DNA from 2 places in the Mesorhizobium sp. AA22 genome. Region 1 is predicted to be linked to the other one. Evidence: predicted binding sites of a transcription regulator. Region 1 holds the regulator's gene; the other holds the start of a gene.

The links. Region 1 encodes LexA, which represses DNA repair genes until DNA is damaged. Its sites were predicted from a motif close to TGTTCNNNNTGTGTTCNG; they were not measured.
Region 2: A9K68_RS14940 (UvrD-helicase domain-containing protein) is a predicted target of LexA. The motif match lies at 6,045-6,062, and genes of this name have one in related genera.

What each region holds. Positions count from the first base shown of each region.
Region 1 covers NZ_CP048406.1:3,739,134-3,748,290, forward strand. Annotated here, with positions in the region: gene lpxB (lipid-A-disaccharide synthase) at 1-327, shown strand, start outside; gene gltA (citrate synthase) at 406-1,734, opposite strand; gene gltX (glutamate--tRNA ligase) at 1,917-3,341, opposite strand; partial or broken gene A9K68_RS18065 (ComEC/Rec2 family competence protein) at 3,444-5,899, shown strand; gene lexA (transcriptional repressor LexA) at 5,893-6,630, opposite strand; gene glp (gephyrin-like molybdotransferase Glp) at 6,735-7,940, opposite strand; gene moaC (cyclic pyranopterin monophosphate synthase MoaC) at 7,940-8,437, opposite strand; gene trpC (indole-3-glycerol phosphate synthase TrpC) at 8,504-9,157, opposite strand, start outside.
Region 2 covers NZ_CP048406.1:3,085,831-3,094,987, reverse strand. Annotated here, with positions in the region: gene A9K68_RS14980 (AsmA-like C-terminal region-containing protein) at 1-863, opposite strand, end outside; gene A9K68_RS14975 (FAD-linked oxidase C-terminal domain-containing protein) at 958-2,370, opposite strand; gene A9K68_RS14970 (thioesterase family protein) at 2,469-2,975, shown strand; gene A9K68_RS14965 (hypothetical protein) at 3,099-3,296, shown strand; gene A9K68_RS14960 (Lrp/AsnC family transcriptional regulator) at 3,321-3,800, opposite strand; gene A9K68_RS14955 (DMT family transporter) at 3,890-4,795, shown strand; gene A9K68_RS14950 (dienelactone hydrolase family protein) at 4,796-5,701, opposite strand; gene A9K68_RS14945 (hypothetical protein) at 5,768-5,908, opposite strand; gene A9K68_RS14940 (UvrD-helicase domain-containing protein) at 6,103-8,763, shown strand; gene A9K68_RS14935 (ABC transporter permease) at 8,782-9,157, opposite strand, start outside.

The DNA of each region.
Region 1 (9,157 bases):
ACGGTGTCGCTGGAACTGGCGCTGTCGGGCGTGCCGATGATCTCCTGCTACCGGCTCGATCCGGTCATGCGGATTGCCCAGCGCCTGATCACCGTATGGAGCGCCGCCTTGCCCAATCTCATCGCCGATCGCCCGATCGTGCCGGAAAGCTACAACGAATATGTGCGGCCGCACTATCTGGCGCGGCAGTTGGAGGCGCTTTTTTCCGACACCCCCTATCGCGCATGGCAGAAGGACGGTTTTGCCGAGGTGGCCAGACGCATGGCCGTTGATGAACCTTCCGGCGATATCGCTGCGGGGGTCGTGATGAAATACATCAAAGGGTGAGTAGTGAGTAGTGAAGATAGCAGAGCACCGCTCGGCGTCTAGAATTCCTATTTACTAATCACTACTCACTTCTTCTATTCACCGTTTAGCAATCGGCACGTAGTCGCGTTCCGGCGCACCTGTATAGAGCTGGCGCGGGCGACCGATCTTCTGGTGCGGATCCTCGATCATCTCTTTCCACTGCGCGATCCAGCCGACGGTACGGGCGACCGCGAACAGCACGGTGAACATGGTGGTGGGGAAGCCCAGCGCCTTCAGCGTGATGCCGGAATAGAAATCGACGTTCGGATAAAGCTTCTTCTCGATGAAATAGGAGTCGGTCAGCGCGATCTTTTCCAGTTCCATGGCGATGTCGAGCAGCGGATCATCCTTGATGCCGAGTTCGCCCAAAACCTCATGTGCGGTCTTCTGCATGATCTTGGCGCGCGGATCGTAGTTCTTGTAGACGCGGTGGCCAAAGCCCATCAACCGGAACGGATCGTTCTTGTCCTTGGCGCGGGCGATGAATTCCGGGATGTGGTCGACATGGCCGATCTCGCCCAGCATGTTCAAGGCCGCCTCGTTGGCGCCGCCATGAGCCGGTCCCCACAGGCAGGCGATGCCGGCGGCGATGCAGGCAAACGGGTTGGCGCCCGACGAGCCGGCGAGGCGAACGGTCGAGGTCGAGGCGTTCTGCTCGTGATCGGCATGCAGGATGAAGATGCGCTCCATCGCACGCGCCAGCACCGGATTGATCTTGTATTCCTCACACGGCACGGCAAAGCACATATGTAGGAAGTTGGCCGCGAAATTCAGCTCGTTCTTCGGGTAAATGAAGGGCTGGCCGATGTGGTACTTATAAGCCATCGCCGCGATCGTCGGCATCTTGGCGATCAGCCGCATCGACGCGACCATGCGCTGGTAGGGGTCCGAGATGTCGGTGGAATCGTGATAGAAGGCTGACAGCGCGCCGACCACGCCGCACATCACCGCCATCGGGTGCGCGTCGCGGCGAAAGCCGGTGAAGAAGCGCGACATCTGCTCGTGCACCATGGTGTGGCGCGTCACCCGGTAGTCGAAATCGTCCTTCTGCGCCTTGGTCGGCAATTCGCCGTAGAGCAAGAGGTAGCAGACTTCGAGGAAGTCGCCATGCTCGGCCAACTGGTCGATCGGATAGCCGCGATGCAAAAGGATGCCGGCATCGCCATCGATGAAGGTGATTTCCGACTCGCAGCTTGCCGTCGAAGTGAAGCCGGGATCATAAGTGAACGCCCCGGTGGTGCTGTAAAGCGAGCCGATATCGATGACGTCCGGTCCGACCGAGCCGCTTCGCACCTTGAGCTCGTGAGTTTTGCCGCCGAATTCAAGTTTCGCAGTCGACGCGTGGGTTTTGCCGCCAAATTCCATTTTTGTCGCAGCTTCGGACATTGCAAACTCCTTTAGGTTTTCTCAGTGCCGGCAAAGGCGAAATATCTGCAACGCAACACGTCGAAAGCACCGGAGTTCGCGCGTTTGCGCCCGCAATTGGATTTGCGTGCCAAATTGGGCCAAGATCTAATGTTGCACTGCGAAACCCACCTTTCAATGCCAATCTTCTTGGGCCAGTTTTGCTAATCGATTTGATCCGCGACGCGCGCCAGGCTTTCCTCGCGGCCAAGTACGGCAAGCACGTCGAACACGCCCGGCGAGGTGCTTTTGCCGGTGAGCGCGGCGCGCAAGGGTTGGGCCACAGCGCCGAGCTTATGGCCGCCGGCCACCGCATATTCCCGGATCGCAGCCTCCGCTGCTTGGGCCGTCCAGTCGCCTGAAATCGCCTTCAGCGCCGCATGAGCACCCCGCAGGATCTCGCGCGCATCACCGCCGAGCAGCGCCGCCGCCTTCTCGTCGATCCGCAGCGGCCGCTCGGCAAACAGGAAGGCGGCACCGTCGGCCAGCTCGACCAGTGTCTTGGCTCGCTCCTTTAAGCCGGGCAGGGCGGCGAGCAACTGCGCCTTGCGCGTGTCGTCGAGGCGCGCTGCGATCGCCGGGCCGCCTTCCAGATAGGGCAAAGTGGCGATGAAGATATCGAGCAATTCGGCGTCGTTCATGCGGCGCATATGCACGCCGTTCAGCGCCTCGAGCTTGGCGAAGTCGAAGCGGGCGGCCCCCTTGTTGACGTCGCCGATGTCGAACCAGGCAATCATGGCGGCGATCGACATGACCTCGTCGTCGCCGTGGCTCCAGCCAAGGCGCGCCAGGTAGTTGAGCAGTGCCTCAGGCAGGTAGCCCATGGCACGATAGGCTTCGACGCCTAGCGCACCGTGCCGCTTGGACAGCTTGGCGCCGTCGGCGCCATGGATCAGCGGGATATGCGACATCGACGGCACGTCCCAGTCCATGGCTCGATAGATCACCATCTGGCGGGCGGCATTGGTCAGATGGTCGTCGCCGCGGATGATGTGGGTGATGCCCATGTCATGGTCGTCGACGACGACGGCATGCATATAGGTCGGATTGCCGTCCGAGCGCAGGATGATGAAATCGTCGAGATCCTTGTTGGGGAAGCGGACTTCGCCCTGCACGCGGTCATGCACCACCGTCTCGCCGCCGGCCGGCGCCTTGATGCGGATCGCGCCCTTGGCGCCGGCCGGCGCCTCCGACGGGTCGCGGTTGCGCCAGCGGCCGTCATAGCGAGGAGGCAGCCCCTTGGCACGCGCGCTCTCGCGCATCGCCTCCAGCTCGGCCGGCGTCGCATAGCAGTAATAGGCTTTGCCGAGCCGCACCAGCTCCTCGGCGACCGCGCGGTGGCGCGGCGCGCGCTCGAGCTGCGATACCGGCTCGCCATCCCAGGTGAGGCCGAGCCAGGCGAGCCCATCGAGAATGGCAGCGGTTGCCGCATCGGTCGAACGCTCGCGATCGGTGTCCTCGATGCGCAGCAGCATCTTGCCGCTAGTGTGTTTCGCATAGAGCCAGTTGAACAGCGCCGTGCGCGCCCCGCCAATATGCAGGAAGCCGGTGGGCGAGGGGGCAAAACGGGTGACGACCTTGTCGGACATGGAACTCTCAGGCAAGCGCAGGAAACGGATGTGGTTGCACGGACTTTCGCGCGTCGCGCGTTCATGTAGCATAGGAGGTCAAGGGCGCAAGGGGCAGACCCGATGGCTGGACCAGGCCGGGGCGTGGACGAGAGCGAGGGCGCGATCGCAAGCGTCAGCGAACGATCGCTGTTTGCCGACGTTCCTCATGCCGAGCCGCTACCCGCTTTGCTGCCTGCATCGCACCCGGTTGCCCAGCCTCTTTCGCCGGACCGCTCCGCGCCAATACCGGCTCCACAACCGGGGCCCGTCATTCGTTTCCGCCGACAGCTCAGCCATCTTTCACCATCCGGTATCCGCAACAGCGTGGCCTCGGCAGCCGGCCTGGAACTCGACCGCGGCGTCGCCTTCCTGCTGGTGCCGGTTTTTCTGGCGTGCGGGGTGATCGTCTATTTTTCGCTTACTGTCGAACCGGACTTTCCGCAGCCCATTGCCGTCGTGGTCCTCACGGCATTGTGTGCGGCTGTCACCCGCTCATGGCGCAAGACGCATCTGTGCTTCATGGCAGCGTTGCTGTGCGCACTCGGTGTTCTCGCCGCCAAGGTTGAAACCTGGCGCGCGGGAACGCAGATGCTCGGTTCGGAAATCCAGACCCAGCTCACCGGCCGTGTCGTTAGGCTCGATCAGATGGCGAACGGCCGGATCAGGCTGACCATCGACGTGATGTCGACCGCCCGGCCGACACTGCGTTATGCACCGGGACGTGTCAGGGTTTCGGCACGCAAAATTCCCGCTGAGATGACTGCAGGCTCGGTGGCAACCGGTTATGTGCGGCTTTTGCCTCCGACTGGCCCAGTTAGGCCGGACAGTTATGACTTCTCCTTTGACAGCTATTTCGCCGGTATCGGTGCCAGTGGCTTTTTCCTCGGCGATCCGAAGATCGTCGTTTCCGAGGATGTGCCGTTCGCCGCGCGCCTTTCTTCCTCGATCGAAAAGGCGCGCGAAAACATTGCCGACCATATCAGGGACAGCATTGGTGGCGCCGAGGGGGAGATTGCCGCCGCACTGATCATCGGCGTGCGTGCCGGCATTCCCGAAGAGATAAACGAATCGATGCGGCGCACCGGCATCTACCACATCATCTCGATTTCCGGCCTGCACATGGCGCTTGTCGCCGGCACGATTATGGGATTGCTGCGCGGCGCCTTTGCGCTGTTTCCCGATTTTTCGTCACGCCGGCCGGTCAAGAAATATGCGGCTGCTGCCGCACTCCTTTCCATCGCTGCCTATCTCATTTTTTCCGGTATCGTGGTCGCGGCTGAACGCAGCTTCATCATGCTGGCGGTAATGCTTGTCGCCGTGCTGTTCGACCGAGCGGCACTTACCATGCGCAATCTGACGATTTCTGCCATCGCCGTCATCGTCGTGGCGCCGCACGAGGTGGTCGGCCCAAGCTTCCAGATGTCCTTCGCCGCGACTGCTGCTCTCGTGGGCGCCTATGCCGGCTGGTCCGACTATCGTGCCGACAGGGCCACGGCGCCGCCACAGCGACGGTCGCCGGTCGCTTTCGTCACGCGAAAACTCGCAGCTGGGACAGGTACCATCGCAATGACCTCCATCATTGCCGGCAGCGCCACTGCGCTCTTCGCCATCTGGCACTTCCAGCGCGTATCGCCGCTTAGCCTGTTCGCCAATCTGGCGGTCATGCCAATCGTCACGGTCGTCATGTTCCTGGCCGTCCTCAGCGCTCTGGCAATGCCTTTCGGCTTCGACGGACCTTTCCTCTACATGATGGGCAAGGGACTGACGGCCATGATCGCAATATCGGGATGGATTTCCGAGCGGTCGCCGGTCGATGCAGTCGGGCTGATCTCGTTGCAGTCGGTTCTGCTGGTGACGGTCGCCCTGGTCATCGCTACGATGGCGACGACATGGTTGCGGCTTGCGGCACTTCCCTTTGCGCTCGCCGGCCTGCTGACGATTTCCGACACGCGCGCCCCCGATGTGCTGATTTCGGAAGATGCGCATCTGGTGGCGCTGCCGATCGGCGGCGGCGAACTTGCCGTCAACCGGGTGCGTTCGAACGAATTCACCACCGACAACTGGAAACATGCGCTGGTTTCAGCGACCATTGTCGAGCCGGAGACATTCGAAAAAGGAGACGTGCGGTTCGACATCGCCGACCCGGCCGACCTGCCGCCTGGAGCGCCCTTCTACTGCACTGCCGGCCTGTGCCTCGCCCGGCACCCGTCCGGCGCGATCATCGCACTCGCCGACGACCGCAAAACCGCACGGCCAGCCTGTGCCTTGCGGATTTGATCGTCATCGACGATGCCACAGCCTATTATAATCCCTGCCGCAATCCGCTGGTTCTCGTCGTCACCAAACGGCAGCTCGCTCGCATGGGCAGTGCCGCCGTCTTCTTCGATCCGCTATCAGCGACGACGCGCGCAGAAATCCGTTTTGCCGTCAGACAGCCATATAGGCCCTGGCACGAGCAGCGGAGATTTTCGCGCGAGGCGAGGGGCTTGCCGCCATACCGCAGGGCCGAGAAACCCAAGAAGCCTGCCGCTCAGTAACGCCGGATCAGTCCGACGAGCTTGCCTTGCACCTTGACCCGGTCCGGCCCGAAGATGCGCGTCTCATAGGCCGGATTGGCGGCTTCCAGTGCAATCGAGGCGCCCTTGCGGCGGAACCGCTTCAGCGTCGCTTCCTCCTCGTCGACCAAGGCAACGATGATCTCGCCAGGCTGGGCGGTGTCGGCGTTGCGGATGATGACCGTGTCGCCGTCGAAAATGCCGGCCTCGATCATCGAATCACCCTTGACCTCCAGTGCGTAGTGCGTGCCGCCGGTGATCATGTCCGGTGGTACCGAGATCGAATGCGTCTGGTGCTGGATGGCGTCGATCGGCACACCGGCAGCGATGCGGCCCATCACCGGTATGGAGATGGTGGCAACGACGTCGTCGTCATTGCCGGCCGCGGGCAGGCGCGAAGGCGCCGGTTTGATCTGTCGTCCGAGGCTGCCCTGCCCAAGGCTGCCCTGAATGACGCTTGGCGAGAATTTGCGCGCCGCATTGAGGCCGGGCGCGATCGAATCGGGCAGGCGCAGCACCTCCAGCGCGCGGGCCCGGTTGGGCAGGCGGCGAATGAAACCGCGCTCCTCCAGCGCCGTGATCAGCCGATGGATTCCCGACTTCGAGGCGAGGTCGAGCGCTTCCTTCATCTCGTCGAACGAGGGCGGAATGCCGCTTTCCTTCAGCCGCTCGTGGATGAACATCAGCAGTTCATGTTGTTTGCGTGTCAGCATCGCGACCCCCAACAGAATCAGAAAAACAAAACCAGAACAAACACTATCTGTTCCAGTTGTGTTCCGCAACCGTTTAAAGTTCAATGAATGTGTTGACGTTTTGTTCAGCGTAGCATCAGCACGCTGCATGCGGCGCCCGTCGCGGCTGGGGGAGCGAATGGCTCGCGCACAATCAGCCCGTTGGCGTCGGCCAGCATTTTGAGCATCGAGGAATCCTGGACGCCGAACGGGGTCGCCAGTGGCGTGCCGGCTTCTTCCTTCACCACCGCGCGTACATAGTCCTGCCTGAGATCGTTGGCCGGCATGGTGGCGCCGAGCCGCGCCTGACGCATGTCCTGCCGGAAGGCGCGGCCGCCGAGCCGCGCAAGCAGCGGCTTCAGAAAGAGCTGCGTGCAGACCAGGCTCGCCACCGGATTGCCAGGCAGGCCGATGCAGCGGGTGTCGCCCAGCCGCCCGAACATCAACGGCTTGCCGGGCCGCATGGCGATTTTCCAGAAATCGAGCGTCATGCCTTCACCGGTCAGCACGTCATGGACCAGGTCATGGTCGCCGACCGAGGCGCCGCCCAGCGTGACAATGACATCGGCGCCTGCGTCGACCGCTTGTTTCACCAGCGTGGCGATCGCCTCCTTGCGGTCGGGGGCGATGCCGAGATCGAGCGCGCTGGCGCCGACCGAGCGGGCCGCGGCGGCGACGCCATAGGCATTGGACGAGATGATCTGGTCGGGGCCAAGGTCGCTGCCCGGCGGCAGCAATTCGTCGCCGGTGGCGATGATGGCGATCAGCGGCCGTTTCACCACGCTGACCTGCGGGTGGTTGGCCGAAGCCGCCAGCGACAATGCCGCCGGATCAAGCGGGCGGCCTTTCTCCAGCAGGACGTCGCCCTTCGAGAAATCGAGCCCGAGGCGGCGGATGTTGCGGCCTTCAACCGTCGACGCGGTCACTTCGACGCTGCCGCCGCCGAGATCCCTGGCATTCTCCTGGATAACGATGGTGTCGGCGCCTGCAGGAAGCGGCGCGCCGGTGAAGATGCGCACGGCCTGCGCCCGGCCGACTGTTCCGGCAAAGCCGCGTCCGGCCGGCGCCATGCCGATCACCGAAAGTCTTGCAGGCACGGACGCGACGTCCTCGGCCCGCACGGCATAGCCGTCCATGGCGGACGCGTTGAACGGCGGCTGGGTGCGGAGCGCCAGAAGCGGCTCCGCCAGCACGCGGTCGGCGGCGTCCATCAGGGCGACGCATTCAGCCTGCAAGGGCGCAGCATCCTCAAGCAGGCGCTCGAGCGCCTCGGCGACCGGAAGCAGTGCCATTATTGGCCTGCCCCCTTGGCGTCCGCCTTGTAGTCGCCGGATTTGCCGCCGGTCTTTTCCACCAGCCTGATGCCCGAGATCACCATGGCGCGGTCAACCGCCTTGGCCATGTCATAGATGGTCAGGCAGGCGACCGAGACGGCGGTCAGCGCTTCCATCTCGACGCCGGTCTTACCTGCGACGCGGGCCAGCGCCGTGACCTTCAGGCCTGGCAGCGTCGCGTCCGGTTCGATGTCAACGGATATCTTGGTCAACAGCAGCGGATGGCAGAGCGGGATCAGCTCATGCGTCCTCTTGGCCGCCATGATGCCGGCGATGCGCCCCGTGCCCAGCACGTCGCCCTTCTTGGCATCGCCGTCGAGAATCATCTTCAGCGTTTCGGGCCGCATCGCGACAAGACCTTCGGCGATTGCCGTGCGCGTCGTCTCCGCCTTGTCGCCGACATCGACCATATTGGCTTCGCCTTTCGGGCCAAGATGGGTGAGGGCGGCCGTCATCGTCAGTCAGTCTTAGAGCGACGTGCGTCCGTTTGGACGCGCAAAGTACGCTCTAGCACTTTGAATCTATGCATCGTGCTCTCCGAAAATCGATTCCGATTTTCGGGCCGATGCAATGGCGGGAACCTTGCCCGTCAAAAGCAGGCGCGTCGCAGTGGCCACATTCTGTTGCCGCATCAAGCTCTCGCCGACGAGGAACGTATCGATGTCGCTCAGTTCCAGCCTGCGGCAGTCTTCGTGCGAGAAAATACCGCTCTCGCTGACCAGCAGGCGGTCTGCCGGCACCATCTTCGCGAGCCGCTCCGAGGTCTCGATGCTGGTTTCGAACGTCCGGAGATTGCGGTTGTTGATGCCGATCAGCCGCGACGACAGTTTCAGCGCGCGTTCCGTCTCGGCCTCGTCATGCACTTCGACCAGTGCGTCCATGCCGAGTTCGAACGCTGTCGTTTCGAGTTCGCTGGCCACGGCGTCATCGACGCTCGCCATGATGATCAGGATGGCATCCGCGCCCCACGCACGGGCTTCGAACACCTGATACGGCTCGAACAGAAAATCCTTCCGCAAAGCGGGCAATGTCACGGCGTTGCGCGCATCGGTGAGGAATTCAGGCGCGCCCTGGAAGGACGGCGCGTCGGTCAGCACCGAAAGGCAGGCAGCACCACCTTTCGCATAGGCCCTGGCCAATGCCGGCGGATCGAAATCGGCGCGGATCAGGCCCTT
Region 2 (9,157 bases), 650 kb from region 1:
TTCTGGTGGTCGAGCGAAAACTTGCCGTTCAGCCTGAACCCCGGCTCCGGCTTGCCTGCGCTGGCCTTCATCATCTCACCGTCGGTGCCTTGAAGCTGCGCCGAACTCTTGTCGGCACCATTCTTGTCGGACCTTGCGACCTTGAACTGGCCCGAATAGATGGCCGCGCCGTTGACGATGCCGGCATTGCCGTCGGCTTCGATGACCAGCGGATAGGCGTCCGGATCGGCCTTGAGCCTGAGCCGCATCTGCCCGTCGCTACCGGCCTTGCTGGTGGAGGCGACGACCATGCTGCGCAGACCGTCGAGCCGCAGCGAACCATCCATCCGCCAAGATCCGGCCAGCGATTTGGCAGAGATCGTCGAATTGATCTCGGAAAGGAGATGGCTGCGCCCGCCGGCGGCATGGCGCAGTGCGATCTCTCCGTCCGTCACCGTCAGCTTCTCGATCGAGATCTGGCTGGGATCGAAGGGCGACGACGGGCGTATCGCCCAGTCGACCGTGCCGTCGGCGGCAATGTCGATCGTCGCCTTCGGCCGCACCAGCCGCATGTCGAAGATCAGCACTTCCCCGCTCAGGAAGGGCGCCAGTTCCGCATCCATCGAAAAGGTCTCGACGGTCATTGCCGGCTGGCCGCCGGGGCCGCCGGCAACAGTGACGTTCGAGAAGGTCACCGACGGAAACGGCAGCAATTTCGCCGTCGCATCGCCCTGAACGGTTACCTTGCGGCCCAGAATGGCGCTTGCCTCGCGCTCGAAATCGGCACGGTAGCCCGTCCAGTCGATAAAATACGGCACCACCAGCGCCGCACACAGCACCAGCACGAAAAAGCCACCGAAGATCACGAACAGGCGTGCGAGCATGAGCTCCGAGCAGTTGATTGAAAAATCAGCCGCACTCTATCCGCATCCGCGTGTCGATAAAGAGGCAAATCGATCGCCCCAAGAGCAAAAAGCTCTAGTCGGCGGGCAGTATCTTCCCAGGGTTCATAATATTAAGCGGATCGAGCGCCTGCTTGATCGTGCGCATGATGTCGACGCTGTGGCCGAGTTCATGGCGCAGGAAGCCGACCTTGCCTTGTCCGATGCCGTGCTCGCCGGTGCAGGTTCCGTCCATGCCGATCGCCCGCATATTCAGCCGCGCGACGAACTCTTCCGTTGCGGCGATTTCCTTCGGATCGTCCACGTCCATCAGCACCAGCACATGGAAATTTCCGTCGCCGGCATGGCCGACGATCGGCGCGATCAACCCCATCTCGGCGATATCGGCCTCGGTTTGCGTGACGCATTCGGCAAATCGCGAGATCGGCACGCAGACGTCGGTCGACAGCCCCTTGGCGCCGGGCCGCAGCGCCAGCGACGACCAATAGGCGTCGTGCCTGGCCTTCCACAGCTTCGTCCGTTCCTCGGCGACGCTGGTCCACAGGAATGGTCCGCCGCCATATTCTTCGGCGATCATGCCGAAAGTCTCGGCCTGCTCGGCAACGCCGGCATCACTGCCGTGGAATTCGACGAACAGGCATGGGCTTTCCGGGTAGTCGAGTTTCGAATAGTTCTTCATCGCCCGCATCTGCAGCGCATTGACCAGTTCGATGCGCGCCACCGGAATGCCCATCTGAATTGTTGCAATCACCGCATTGCAGGCCGCCTCGACGCTGGGAAACGGGCAGACGCCGCCGGAAATCGCCTGCGGAATGCCCTGCAGCTTCAGGGTCAGCTGGGTGATGATGCCGAGCGTGCCTTCGGAGCCGATCAGGAGCCGCGTCAGATCATAGCCAGCCGAGCTCTTTTTTGCACGCTTGCCGGTCGTCACCGTCTCGCCGTCGGCCATCACCGCCGTCAGCGACAACACATTCTCGCGCATCGTGCCGTAGCGCACGGCATTGGTGCCCGACGCCCGCGTCGCCGCCATGCCGCCGAGCGATGCATTGGCGCCCGGATCGATCGGAAAGAACAGGCCGGTGTCGCGCAAGTGCCGGTTGAGATCCTCGCGCGTCACGCCGGGCTCGACCGTGCAGTCGAGATCCTGCGGGTTAACCGCGAGGATGCGATTCATCCGCGACATATCGACAGAGATGCCGCCGCCCGGCGCGTTGGTATGGCCTTCCAGCGATGAGCCGACGCCGAAAGCGATCACCGGCACGCGGTGCGCGGCGCAGGCCGACACGATCTCCTGCACCTCCGCCGTCGTCTCCGGAAACGCCACGCCATCCGGCGCCTGGGTCGGAATGTAAGTGGTGGTATGCGCGTGCTGGGCGCGGATCGCCTCGCCGGTCTGGAATCGCTCGCCGAGCCGCTGCTTGAGGATGCCGAGCACAGCGGCGATCCCTTCTTCGTTGCGCTCGACCGGACTGAGGTCGCTCAGAGCCATCTATTCCTCCGCGAATGGACCAGTGTCCACCCTTGTTATGGACTTATGGATGGGTAGTCTCACCGACCACGCTCTGTCCAGCCAGAAGGAAGTTTTCGATGTCCACCCCCGCCCCCTTCGTCTCTCCTCCCATGGCCATCGAGAAGGACTGGATCGACTACAACGGCCATCTCAACATGGCCTATTACAACGTGCTGTTCGACCGCTGTTCCGACGAAGCGTTCGAGATGATGGGGATGGGGCTGGATTATGTGAAGCAGCGGCGGCTGACCATCTACACGGCGGAAGTCCATGTCTGCTATATCAGGGAGCTGCATCTCGACCACAAGGTCAATGTCTCCTTCCAACTGCTCGACCATGACGACAAGCGGCTCAGAGCCTACCAGGAAATTCGTCATGTCGACGGTTGGCTCGCTGCCACTTCCGAATCACTGTCGCTGCATGTCGACATGTCCGGTCCGAAGGTGGCGCCCTTCCCGGCCGATGTTCTGGCCAAGGTGGAAACCATGCGCGCCGCCCATGCGGCGCTGCCGATGCCTGAGCGCGCCGGCCGTTCGATCGGTATTCGTCGCAAGATGCTTGAACCGCAGTCCGACCGCCGTTAACCTTACCAAGGTTTTAACGTGAACAAGTCGAATTGAGGCGTTGAACGACTCAGCGCGGCGTTGGAAAACCCATCCGCATCGGGTTGATAAGGGGGCGGAGCTGAAGCGGTTCGGGAAACGTGCATGAAAACCGACATCAAGGTCGAGGCGGACAGGCTGGCAGCCGATCCACGCATCAGCGACTATGATTTCTGGCGCTCGCTGAAGAACCTCAACAATGAGATCTTTCACATCGCCAACAACAACGAGCCGATCCCATTCGCCATGGTCCGCTGGCGCGCCATACTGAAGCAAGCGCGGATGAAGCGCGGGCATGCCTGACGGCAGCGCTTAATTCCTTAACCGTCAGGGCTGCCGCTTCACTGCCCCCAGCGGCGAGCGCGCCACCACCGGTGACGACTGGATGATCGCGGTGTTGGTCATCGCAAACGGAATGATGCGGTCGATCACCCGTTCGAGCTCGGCCACGGAGCCGACATGCGCCAGCGCGACGAAACAGTCCTCGCCGGTCACCCGGTCGCATTGCGCGATTTCCGGCAAGTCGCGGATGATCTCGGCCACCACAGCCAGTTGCCCGGGCACCGGCCTGATCCGCAGCCATGCCGACAGTTTCATGCCGAGCGCGGCCGGGTTGATCCGCACCGTATAGGCCTCGATCACGCCGCTCTCCTGCAGCCGCTTGATGCGTTCGGCTACGCTCGGCGCCGACAGGCCGACGGAACGCGCCAGTTCGGCGGTGCTGGTGCGCGCATCCTTTTCCAGCAGGCGCAGGATCTTCAGGTCAGCCGCATCCAGGTCGGTATTTTCGTTTCGAAGGCGTTTCAGACAAAACTCCTTGGTTTTGGAAAAGAGCTTATCTCTTTGGGCGACTATCAGCCATATAAATCCAAAAAACTGCCTGCGATAATGATCTCATGGATGATCCAGCGCAAGCTCCGGCTGCAATCCCTGCCCTCGCCGGGCCTGTCTTTGGCAAGCTGGCGACCTCCCTGCCGCCGCATGTCTGGTTCGGCGTCAGTGCCGTGTTCCACTATCTCGGGCCGGCTTTCGCCGTGCTGCTTTTCCCGCATGTCGGCGTGCTCGGCATGGCCTGGCTGCGCATCGTCACGGCCGCCCTCGTCTTCGCGCCACTGACCCGGCCCTGGACGGTCTTCGCCGGCGCCGACCGGCCCACACGACTGCTGCTTCTCGCCTTTGGCGCCTGTCTCGGCGTGATGAATTGCTCCTTCTACCTGGCACTCAACCGATTGCCGATCTCGTTGGTCGCGGCGATCGAATTCGTCGGCACCATCGGCGTCGCGCTGGTCGGCGTCAGAAGCCCGCGCAACCTCGCAGCTCTTGTCATCGCCGTCATCGGCACCTTGCTGCTGATCGACGTCAAATGGTCAAGCGACCCGATCGGCCTGCTCTGGGCCTTCCTTAACGGCGCGCTGTTCGTTGGCTACATCGTGCTTGGCCATCGCGTCGCCCGCGCCGGCGCTGGCGACGGCATCGCCGGCCTGGGTGCCGCCATGGCGGTCGCCTTCCTCATCGTGCTGCCGGTCGGCTTCACCGATGCGCTGCCGGCTTTCTCGGCGCCGCCACTGCTCATCGCCGCCATCGGCGTCGGCATCTGCTCGTCGGTCATCCCCTACATCTGCGACCAGCTTGCCATGTCGCGGCTGCCGCGCTCGAGCTTCGCGCTGATGCTCTCGTTGCTGCCGGTCACCGCCACCCTGATCGGCGTCATTGTGCTCCGCCAGATACCCGGCCCTATCGATTGCATCGGCATTGCGCTGGTCATGGCCGGAGTCGCTTTTCACAAACCGGCAAATGCCTGATCAGGCAAGCTTCTCCTTGAGAAAGGCGATCGTCCGGCCCCAGGCGAGGTCCGCCGCGTTCTTGTCGTAGCGGGCCGCGGACGTATCATTGTTGAAGGCATGATTGGCGCCTTCATAGACATAGACCGTGTACTCGACCTTGGCGGCATCGAGTTCCTTCTTGAAGGCGTCGATACCGGCATTGATGCGGGTGTCGAGCCCGGCATAATGCAGCAGCAGCGCCGCCTTGATCTTCGGCACATCCTCGGCCTTCGGCTGCATGCCGTAATAGGCGACAGCGGCAGCCAGATCCGGCGTGTTGGCAGCCAGCGTGTTCACCGTGCCGCCGCCCCAGCAGAAGCCGACCGCGCCGACCTTGCCGTTGCCATCCGCGTGTTCTTTGAGGAAAGCGACTGTTGCGACCGCATTGGCGCCGACCTGTGCCGGATCGAGCTTGGAAAACAGGTCACGCGTCCTGTTTTCATCGGCCGGCGTGCCGCCGAGCGGCGTCATGAAGTCCGGCGCAAGTGCCACGAAGCCTTCCAGCGCCACGCGCCGCGCCACATCGCGTATATGCGGGTTGAGCCCCCTGTTCTCATGCACGACCATGACGGTGCCGAGCTTGCCGGACTGGCCGGCCGGCTTGACCAGATAGCCCTTCATCTCGCCGCCGCTGCCGGGATAGCTGATGTCCTCGCCCGTCACGCGTGAATCGTCCTCGGCAACGATCGCTGCCCGGGCCGAATTCGCCGCCAGCAGGGGCGCAATTGCGGCCGCCGCCGCACCTGATCCGGCAAGCCTGGTCAACTGTTCCATGAAGCGCCGCCGGTCGAGCGTCAGATGCGTGTATTCGTCATAGGCGTCTATCATCGCCTGGGTAATGGCGGGTCTCGTGACGGCTGGGCTGGCAGGGCTCGGTTTTGTCATGGCGCTCTCCTCGGCTTCGGGAACACCCCCGCCGCGCAACATAGGATGGAAGCCCTCATGGTCCAGTCACGGATGAGTGAGGCTGTCGTCGACGGTGCCGTTGCGATGCTTGTGGACGATCTTGCCGGTCCTGAGATCGACGCCCGCGACAAAGCCCCGGGGCGGCGACTGACAGGGAATACCGAGCGGCGACAGAAACGGCTTCAATATCACTGCGTAAGGCGCACCGTCATTGCGGTTTAGGCCCTGGTCGCGCCCTTTGTATCGCCCGGCGGCGGCACGTCCGCGTGCGGGGCCAGCTTGAAGATGTGTTCTACCGGATTTGTAAGTTCCGGCCTCGATCGAGAACAAAACGGAGACACTTCTGGCCTTTCGCTGCCGAATCACTACATTCGGGGACAATGTCCGGCTTTTCGGAAGATATGCCTTTTTTTGACGAACCGAACGCGCGGCCCGTGGCCCCGTCGGGCATTGCTGCGCGTGCCATGGCTGCGCGCAGCGGCCACAACAAAGCACCCGATTATCTGAACGGGCTCAACCCCGAGCAGCGGCTGGCGGTGGAAACCACCGAAGGCCCGGTTCTTGTGCTGGCCGGCGCCGGCACTGGCAAGACGCGCGTCTTGACCACCCGCATCGCTCACATCCTCGCCACCGGCAAGGCTTTCCCCTCGCAGATCCTCGCCGTCACCTTCACCAACAAGGCGGCGCGGGAGATGAAGCAGCGCATCGGCATGCTGATCGGCGAAGGCAATGTCGAGGGCATGCCGTGGCTCGGCACCTTTCATTCGATTGGTGTGAAGCTGCTGCGCAGGCACGCCGAGCTTGCCGGGCTCAAATCCGACTTCACCATTCTCGACACCGACGATGTCGTGCGCCTGATCAAGCAGCTGATCCAGGCCGAAGGGCTGGACGACAAACGCTGGCCGGCCAAGCAGTTCGCCCAGATGATCGACGGCTGGAAGAATAAGGGGCTTGGTCCCGCCGACATTCCCGAGGGCGACGCCCGCGCCTTCGCCAACGGCAAGGGCCGCGAGCTCTACAAGGCCTACCAGGAGCGGCTGAAGACGCTGAACGCCTGCGACTTCGGCGATCTTCTCTGCCACCCGATCCGCATCTTCCGCGCCAATCCGGACGTGCTGAAGGAATACCATAAGCGCTTCCGCTACATCCTCGTTGACGAATACCAGGACACCAACACCGCCCAATACATGTGGCTGCGCCTGCTGGCGCAGCGGCCGGATGCCGGACGTGCTTCAACGTCGACAGATCTGCGATCGGCCGAAGGCCGCAAGCCTGACCGGGCATCCGAGCCGTTGCGAGGCCCGCGCGGAGGGCCCGCGCCGGCAGGCGCAGAACAGCCCGTGAGCGTGAATATTTGCTGCGTCGGCGACGACGACCAGTCGATCTATGGCTGGCGCGGTGCCGAGGTCGACAACATCCTGCGCTTCGACAAGGATTTCCCCGGCGCCACCATCATCCGACTGGAGCGCAACTACCGCTCCACCGCGCACATCCTCGGCACCGCCTCCCACCTCATCGCCTACAATGAAAGCCGCTTCGGCAAGACGTTGTTCACAGAAAAAGTCGCCGAGGACGACGAGAAGGTGCATGTCCATGCCGCCTGGGATTCCGAGGAAGAGGCCCGCGCCGTCGGCGAAACCATCGAGGCCTACCAGCGGCAGAAGCACAATCTCAACGACATGGCCATTCTTGTCCGCGCGTCCTTCCAGATGCGCGAGTTCGAAGATCGTTTCGTCACGCTCGGCCTCAACTACCGCGTCATTGGCGGCCCGCGCTTCTACGAGCGCCTCGAAATCCGCGATGCGCTGGCCTTCTTCCGCGTCGTCGCCCAAGGGGCAGACGACCTCGCCTTCGAGCGCATCGTCAACGTGCCGAAGCGCGGGCTGGGCGAAGCCACCATCCGCCAGATCCACGACACCGCGAGGGCGCTTCGCATCCCGATGCTGGAGGCTGCGGAAAAACTCGCCGAGAGCGACGAGCTGAAGCCGAAGCCGCGCGCGGCGCTGCGCGAGGTCGCTGCCAATTTCGAGCGCTGGCAGAAGGCGCTGGAGACGACGCCACACACCGAGCTCGCCGAGACCATCCTGGAGGAGAGCGGCTATACCGACATGTGGAAGAACGACCGCTCGGCGGAAGCGCCCGGCCGGTTGGAAAACCTCAAAGAACTGATCCGCTCCATGGAGGAGTACGAATCGCTGCGCTCGTTCCTCGAACATGTCGCACTGGTGATGGACGCCGAGCAGAACGCCGAGCTCGACGCCGTCAACATCATGACGCTGCATTCGGCCAAGGGCCTCGAATTCGAGACCGTTTTTCTCCCTGGTTGGGAGGAAGGTCTTTTTCCCCACCAGCGCGCGCTCGACGAGGGTGGCCGCTCGGGGTTGGAGGAAGAGCGGCGGCTGGCCTATGTCGGGCTGACCCGCGCCAAGAAGAACCTGCATTTGTGGTTCGTCTCCAACCGCCGCATCCACGGCCTGTGGCAATCGACCATCCCGTCGCGCTTCCTCGATGAATTGCCGGAAGCCCATGTCGAAGTCGCCGAGAGCGGCAACAGCTACGGTGGTTACGGCAATTCCTACGGCGGCGGTTCTTTTGCCCCGGGACGTGGTGGCCGGCAGAACCCCTATGGCGCGTCGCGCTTCGACAATGTGGGCGGCAATACAGGCGGCACTGAGAAATCCGTCGCCTTCTCCAGCACCTATGCGACGCCGGGCTGGCAGCGCGCGCAACAGAACCGCACCGAGGCGACCGACCGCAACTGGGGCTCGCGTTCCGGCCACCAGGTCGAGCGCATCGGCTATGGCGAAACCGACTCAGGCTATGGCGCCGGCCGCACCTCGATCAAGGGCCGCACCATCGACGGCGAGCTGGTCGCCAAATCCGTCGCCGACAAGCCGTCGGCCTTCAATGTCGGCGACCGCGTCTTCCACCAGAAATTCGGCAACGGCAATATTTCGGCCATCGAAGGCAACAAGCTGACCATCGACTTCGACAAGGCCGGCCAGAAACGCGTGCTGGACGGGTTTGTCACTGGAGTGTGAGGGGTCCTGCCCCTGCCTTTAGCGATACCGCGCCTGGTTCCATTTGTGGCCGAGCAGCGACAGGATGATGATCAGCCCGTTGAAGAACTGGACATAGAAGCCGCTCAGGCCTGCCGCGACGACGCCGGTCTGGATGAACGACACGGTGACCGCGCCAATCGCACCGCCGACAACCGTGCCGATGCCACCCCAGGTCGGCGTGCCGCCGACGAACACCGATGCCAGCACCGGCAGCAGGTATCCGTCGCCAGCCGTCGGCCACCAGGTGAAGTTGATCATCACCGAAAACGTGCCGGCGATCGCAGCGCCAATGCCAACGAAGACGAACACCTTCACCCTGACGCGCTTGACGTCGATGCCCATCTGCTGGGCGCTGTCGGGATTGTCGCCGACC